One region of the Bradyrhizobium sp. UFLA03-84 genome, then DNA from elsewhere that is predicted to be linked to it. Evidence: predicted binding sites of a transcription regulator. Region 1 holds the regulator's gene; each other region holds the start of a gene.
What was found. The regulator LexA, encoded in region 1, represses DNA repair genes until DNA is damaged. The targets are predictions, from matches to a motif close to TGTTCNNNNTGTGTTCNG.

Region 1 (2,266 bases):
ACGAGCTGGGTCACCAGCACATGGCTGCCGTCGGGGAATTCGACCGCGTCGTGATGGCGATCGGGAACGTCGGGCTCGACTTCGTTGAACACGCCGACGCGGAAGTTCATCGTCTTGGTCCAGATCCAGCGGCTGTCGTAGCGAACGTTCTCGGCGAAAGCGAGCTCGGTGCCCGGCAGCATGCAAACCGCGACGGTCGGATCGTTCTCCGAAGCAAAGCCGCGGGTCGACGTGCCGCGGAAGGTCGTCGTGATCAGCGTCTCTCCGACAATGGCGGGGCGCGATGCCACGGCGTGCAGACTATAGTCACACATCGGATGGCTCCTCATTTCGAGGTAGCGACCCGTGCCTCTCCTTGAGGCATAGGGCCTCTACCAGAGTGGACGATAGCGAACGAGTCTCTGCTCGTTTCTGGGCGATTGTACGACTGGTCCGCGAACGCTCCGATCACAAACACGCGACGCTGCGCGAGAGGTATCGGAGCGCATCGGGCAGGCCGCACGTTACGCTATCCTTCAAGGAACGATCCGATGTGTTGCTCGTTCCTCGCCGCCGCAAGTATTTGCACTCAGTACTTGCGGTAGAGGCCGATCAGCTTGCCCTGGATGCGAACCCGGTTCGGCGGCAGGATGCGCACTTCATAGGCAGTGTTGGCCGGCTCCAGCGCGATCGACGCGCCGCGGCGGCGGAAGCGCTTTAGAGTGGCTTCCTCCTCGTCGATCAGCGCCACCACGATGTCGCCGGTGTTGGCGACGTCGTTGCGCTGGATCAGCGCCATGTCGCCGTCGAGGATGCCGGCGTCGACCATCGAGTCGCCGCGCACTTCCAGCGCATAGTGCTCGCCGGCGCCGAGCATGTCGGGCGGCACGCTGATGGTGTGGCTACGGGTCTGCAGCGCCTCGATCGGCGTACCGGCGGCGATCCGGCCCATCACGGGGACGGCGACCGGACGGTTGCCGTCGTCCTCGGCGACCGGGGGCGTGCTGGTGCGCTTGCCGAGGGTGCCTTCGATGACGCTTGGCGTGAAGCCGCGGCGACCGTTGCCGCCGCCGGCGGAGAGCTCGGGCAGCTTGATGACTTCGATGGCGCGGGCGCGGTTGGGCAGGCGGCGGATGAAGCCGCGCTCCTCCAGGGCGGTGATCAGGCGGTGGATACCGGACTTCGAGCGCAGGTCGAGTGCGTCCTTCATTTCATCGAAGGACGGCGGCACGCCGGCCTCTTTCAGACGTTCATTGATGAAACGCAGAAGTTCGTACTGTTTGCGCGTGAGCATCTCGAGTATTCCCCCCGGTTGATAGCGTCGTTCGATTCCGAGACTCTTCAGTGGGGCCTGCAGGCCGGGCCTGACCTCAGGAGCATGCTGCTTGTTGCAAGCGCTCCCCGGCGGCTTCCCGTTTGTAGACACCAGTACTCGAAACAAATCATGAACGGACACTATATGTTCGATATGTGTTCCGCAACCACTTAATTTCAGGTGAACGTATCAAGCAACGCACCATGAGCGGGCCGCGCAGGCCTCACTCCGGCAGCGTCAGGATCTCGCATTCGCTGCCTTTGGGCGCAGCGGGCGCAAACGGCGGACGCACGAGAAGTGCCCGTGCCGCAGCGAGATTCCCGAGCAGCGACGAGTCCTGCTGCATCACGGGCGTTGCGATCAGCGCGCCGTCTTCGCGCTCTTCGAGACGCGCGCGCAGATAGTCCTCGCGCTGGTCGTTGGCGGCGAGGTCGCGGCCGAGCAGGGCGCTCGCGCGGACATGATGAATCACTTTTCGGCCGCTCAGCGCCCGAATCAACGGCACCAGAAACAGGAAGGCGCAGACGTAGGAGGACACCGGATTGCCGGGCAGGCCGATCACCCGCATCGCTCCCAACCGGCCGTGCATCATCGGCTTGCCGGGCCGCATCGCGATCCGCCAGAACGCCATCTTGACGCCCTCGGCCTCCAGCGACTGCTTGACCAGATCATGGTCGCCGACCGAGGCGCCGCCTGTCGTGATCAGGATGTCGGCACCGCTCTCGCGCGCCCGGCGGATGCCGGCCGTGGTCGCCTCCACGGTGTCGGCGGCAACCCCGAGATCGACGGTCTCGGCGCCTTCCGCCCGCGCCAGCGCCCGCAGCGCGTAGCCGTTGGAATAGACGATCTGGCCGGGACCGGGCCTTGAGCCGGGCATCACCAGCTCGTCGCCGGTCGCCAGCACCGCGACCTTCGGCCGGCGGCGCACCGCGAGCTCCGGATAGTTCATGGCCGCGGCGAGCGACAGGGCAC
Region 2 (2,266 bases), on a different contig from region 1:
TCCTCGACCAGCAACAGCCGCAGCTTGGCGATGCCGTCGCCGCCGTTGACCAGGAAGATCGAGCCGACCGGCTCGCCCTCAACCTCGGCGATCCAGCAATGCTCGCGCACCGGATCGAACGATCGCAGAAACTGCGCGCAGATCTCGGCCACCAATGCCTCGTAGCTGATGTCCCACCCGTATTCTTCGGCGTAGGCTTGTCCCTGTCGCGAGACGACCCAGCCCATGTCGCCGACGCGGTGGCTGCGCAGCAGGAAGCCGGTGGGTTTCTGCATGGTTGGCTCCAACGCTTGTTCTATCGTGCTCATCGCATGCACCACCGCGGCGCGGTGGTTGCTGTTGATCTGCATCAGCAGCGCGGCGACCTCGTCGCGCGAGCGGCTGTCGAGGTCCGCGGCCGTGGCGCGGCCCTTGGCGGTCAGCGCCACCTCGTTGACGCGCTTGTCGTCCTTCGACGGCTTGCGCGTCACGATCTGGCGGCGCTGCAGTGCCGCCAGCGTGCGGCTGACGAAGCCGGCATCGAGGTCGAGGTCGCGCACCAGGTCGGTGGCGATGCAGTGCTCGCGATGCGCCAGCTCGTAGATGATCCGCGCTTCCTGCAGCGTGAACGGGGAGTGCAGCAGCTTCGGCTCGATGATGCCGAGCTTGCGGGTGTAGAACCGGCTGAAGCCGCGCACCGCGGCGACCTGGCTCTCAAGGGTGGCGTCATAGGAATTTGATTTCATCAAATATATTATTTGACATAATCAAATAATCCGCAAGCCTTTTATTCAGGCCACCATGATCCGGCTGCGCAGCATGGTGCGGGAGGAGCGGCCGAGCCGGCGCAGCAGCCGCGCCTCGGAGCGGCGGGCCTCCGGCCGGTAGCCGCCGATCCGCTCGTAATGCTCGCGCGCGATCAGCAGGCCCTGTTCGGCCGAGGGGCCGGTGATCATCCGGGCGACGAATTTGAGGCCGTCGCGCAGGCCGGGGTCGGAGTAGGGCGCGCGGGCGTAGCGGAAGATGCCGGCGCGGTCCTTGCCGCTCGCCGCCACCATCTGGATGAACTGGGTGGTCTCCTCGATCCAGCCCGCATCGAGCACCGCGCCCGGATGCAGGAACATCAGCCAGGGCGAGCGCGCCTGACGTGCGCCGGCCGCGAGCGCCGCGGCACGGGTGCCCTCGAAGCGCAGGAAGCGGCAGCCTGCGACGTCGGCGACGCGCTCCATGATGTCGGTATCGGTGCGGTCGACCAGCAGCACTTCGCGGATCACGCCGGCGGCGGCGCCCGGCACCAGCGCCGCCAAGGTCGCGACCGCAGTGCGCTCGATCCCGTCGGTTGGAATGATCACGCTCAGCATGATTTGAGGCTTCGCTGGCTCAAACGGTTCTGGAAACTCCGGCCGTGTTATCACCTTGTCATATTCAAAGCAGCCTCTTCGCCTGCAGATTTTTGCGTCATCACTTTGTGGATTTTCTCCACTCGTGTTCTTGATTTGTTCTTTGGCTGTGTTAGCTTCGGAACATGAGCCGAGCATCCTCTCATGCCCTCAAGCACCCGCCGGTAACGGCGCCCTCCGATAACCCGGCGGGTGCACCCACCCCTTTTCCCGAGCTTGCGGTCGCGATCGAGCGCGAGCGGCGGCGCGGCCGCGGCGCGCAGTCCAATGCCAGCGGCCGTTATGAGGCCGAGGCGCGGGTCGCCTTCGACGACGGCTGGCAGAGCCTCGAAGACCTGCCGCCGTTCACCACCAGCGTGGCGCTCGACACCTCGCGCAAGGTGATCACCCGCAACGACTCGCCCGACATCGGCTTCGATCGCTCGATCAATCCCTATCGTGGCTGCGAGCATGGCTGCGTGTATTGCTTCGCGCGGCCGACCCACGCCTATCTCGGCCTGTCGCCGGGGCTCGACTTCGAGTCGAAACTGTTCGCCAAGCCGGACGCGCCGGCGCTGCTCGAGAAGGAACTGGCGGCGCCCGACTACGAAGCGCGGATGATCGCGATCGGCACCAACACCGATCCCTATCAGCCGATCGAGCGCGAGCGGAAGATCATGCGCGGCATCCTCGAAGTGCTGGAGCGCGCCGGCCATCCGGTCGGCATCGTGACCAAGTCGGCGCTGGTGACCCGCGACATCGATATCCTTTCGCGGATGGCCAAGCGCAACCTCGCCAAGGTTGCGCTGTCGGTGACGACGCTCGATCCCAAGCTCGCCCGCACCATGGAGCCGCGCGCCTCGACCCCGCCGAAGCGGCTCGAGGCAATCAAGCGGCTCACCGAGGCC
Region 3 (2,266 bases), on a different contig from region 1:
CGGATCAATTACCACTTCAACTCGCCAAGCCCGGTGGTGTCAGCGAGATACTGAACTACCTGCGGCCGCGCGCCGCACCTGTGCAGCGAACACAGGAGCCGGCCGTGTGTCGGCGCTTTCGTTGCGGGCAAGCGCACGGCTCGCATGGGCCGTTTTCCGTGCATTGTGGTTTCACGGATACACAACTTCCAAGATTTCTATGTAGAAACACGTGAGCGTCGCACGACACTGCTGTGACGTTCCCTTCAATGTTTGAAGGGACAACAAGAAAATGGGACTGGGACTTTGAAAATCAGGAATGTTTTGCTGGCCTCGGCCGGCATGTTTGCTCTGAGCGCTCTTGCACCGGCCATGGCCGCTGATATGGCGGCACGCGCGCCCTACGTGAAGGCTCCGCCGCCAGTCGCGATCTACAACTGGACCGGCTTCTACATCGGCGGCTTCGGCGGCTACGCCAGCGAAGATTCCGGCAATCCGAAGATGGAAGGCGGCTTCGCCGGCGGCACCATCGGCTACAACTGGCAGGCCGGCAACATCGTGTACGGCATCGAGGCCGACGGCGGCTGGGCTGACGTCAACGCCTCCGCCTCAGCGTTCGGCATCACTGCGACGAGCAAGATCGACGCGCTCGGCACCGCCCGCGGCCGCATCGGCTTCGCGGTCGACAAGGTGCTGTTCTACGGCACCGGCGGCTACGCCTGGGTCGACAACAAGCTCACCCTCAGCGCGGGCGGCGTGAGCGCCTCGCAGAGCAACTTCCACTCCGGCTGGACCGTCGGCGCCGGCATCGAGGCGTTCATCGCGCCGCAGTGGTCGATCAAGGGCGAGTACCTGTATCGCAGCCTCGGCGGCGAGACCTACTTCGGCGTTCCGTCGGCCGACATCAACCTGCACAGCGTCCAGTTCGGCGTGAACTATCACTTCGGCGGCCCGATCGTCGCGAAGTACTAAGAGAAAGACAGACCACAAAGTCTCGGAAAGGCCGGCCTCGCGCCGGCCTTTTTGCGTCAAAGCGTTTTCGAGCGAAGCCTGTCCCGGATTTGATGCCGGATGGATCCCGGTTCGCGTCAGGAAAACGCGTCAAAACAGAAATCCGGAACCTGCCCTGCTGACGGCTGCTGCCATCAGGCAAACTATCCGTTGATGGACGCCATTCAGCACTGGAAATTGTCGACCGTTCTTCCTACGTTCCAGTCTTCACACCCCATCGGCGCAAGCTCCCGGCATCACCGGCGATGCGCGCCCAAAAGGCGCCCAAGCATGCGCCCGGAACCGTCGCAATGGATGAAGTGCTCAAGGCGAAGCGCCAAAACAACGCCGGCTCCTCATCGCGCGCCATCACGATCCGCGGCGCGCGCGAACACAATCTGAAGAACATCGACGTCGAGATTCCGCGCGACAAGCTCGTGGTGTTCACCGGCCTGTCCGGCTCCGGCAAGTCCTCGCTCGCATTCGACACCATCTATGCCGAGGGCCAGCGCCGCTACGTCGAGTCGCTGTCGGCCTATGCGCGGCAATTTCTGGAGATGATGCAGAAGCCCGACGTCGACCAGATCGACGGGCTGTCGCCGGCGATCTCGATCGAGCAGAAGACGACGTCGAAGAATCCGCGCTCCACCGTCGGCACCGTCACCGAGATCTACGACTACATGCGCCTGTTGTGGGCGCGGGTCGGCGTGCCCTATTCGCCGGCGACCGGCCTGCCGATCGAGAGCCAGATCGTCTCGCAGATGGTCGACCGCGTGCTGGCGCTGCCCGAAGGCACCCGCCTCTATCTGCTGGCGCCGGTCGTGCGCGGCCGCAAGGGCGAGTACAAGAAGGAGCTCGCCGAATACCTCAAGAAGGGCTTTCAGCGCGTCAAGATCGACGGCACCTTCCATGAGCTGTCGGAGGCCCCCAGCCTCGACAAGAAATTCCCGCACGACATCGACGTCGTGGTCGACCGCATCGTGGTGCGCCCCGACCTCGCCCAGCGCCTCGCCGAAAGCTTCGAGACCGCGCTGAAGCTCGCCGAGGGCCTCGCGGTGATCGAGTATGCGGACGCGCCCGCCGCGGCCGCGACCGAGGACAAGAAGAAGACGGCAAAGATCCACGACAAGAGCGGCCCCGAGCGCATCCTGTTCTCGGAGAAGTTCGCCTGCCCCGTGTCCGGCTTCACGATCCCGGAGATCGAGCCGCGCCTGTTCTCGTTCAACAATCCCTATGGCGCGTGCCCGGCCTGCGGCGGCCTCGGCGTCGAGCAGCATATCGACGAGGACCTGGTCAT

Region 2: CK489_RS18115 (PA0069 family radical SAM protein) is a predicted target of LexA. The motif match lies at 1,466-1,483, and genes of this name have one in related genera.
Region 3: uvrA (excinuclease ABC subunit UvrA) is a predicted target of LexA. The motif match lies at 1,176-1,193, and genes of this name have one in related genera.

The regions. Positions count from the first base shown of each region.
Region 1 is NZ_NSJY01000015.1:184,924-187,189, reverse strand. It holds gene CK489_RS29535 (hypothetical protein) at 1-314, opposite strand, end outside; gene lexA (transcriptional repressor LexA) at 569-1,273, opposite strand; gene CK489_RS29525 (molybdopterin molybdotransferase MoeA) at 1,518-2,266, opposite strand, start outside.
Region 2 is NZ_NSJY01000013.1:847,924-850,189, forward strand. It holds gene CK489_RS18105 (bifunctional helix-turn-helix transcriptional regulator/GNAT family N-acetyltransferase) at 1-725, opposite strand, end outside; gene CK489_RS18110 (glycosyltransferase family protein) at 771-1,340, opposite strand; gene CK489_RS18115 (PA0069 family radical SAM protein) at 1,505-2,266, shown strand, end outside.
Region 3 is NZ_NSJY01000014.1:1,249,296-1,251,561, reverse strand. It holds gene CK489_RS27465 (outer membrane protein) at 292-951, shown strand; gene uvrA (excinuclease ABC subunit UvrA) at 1,281-2,266, shown strand, end outside.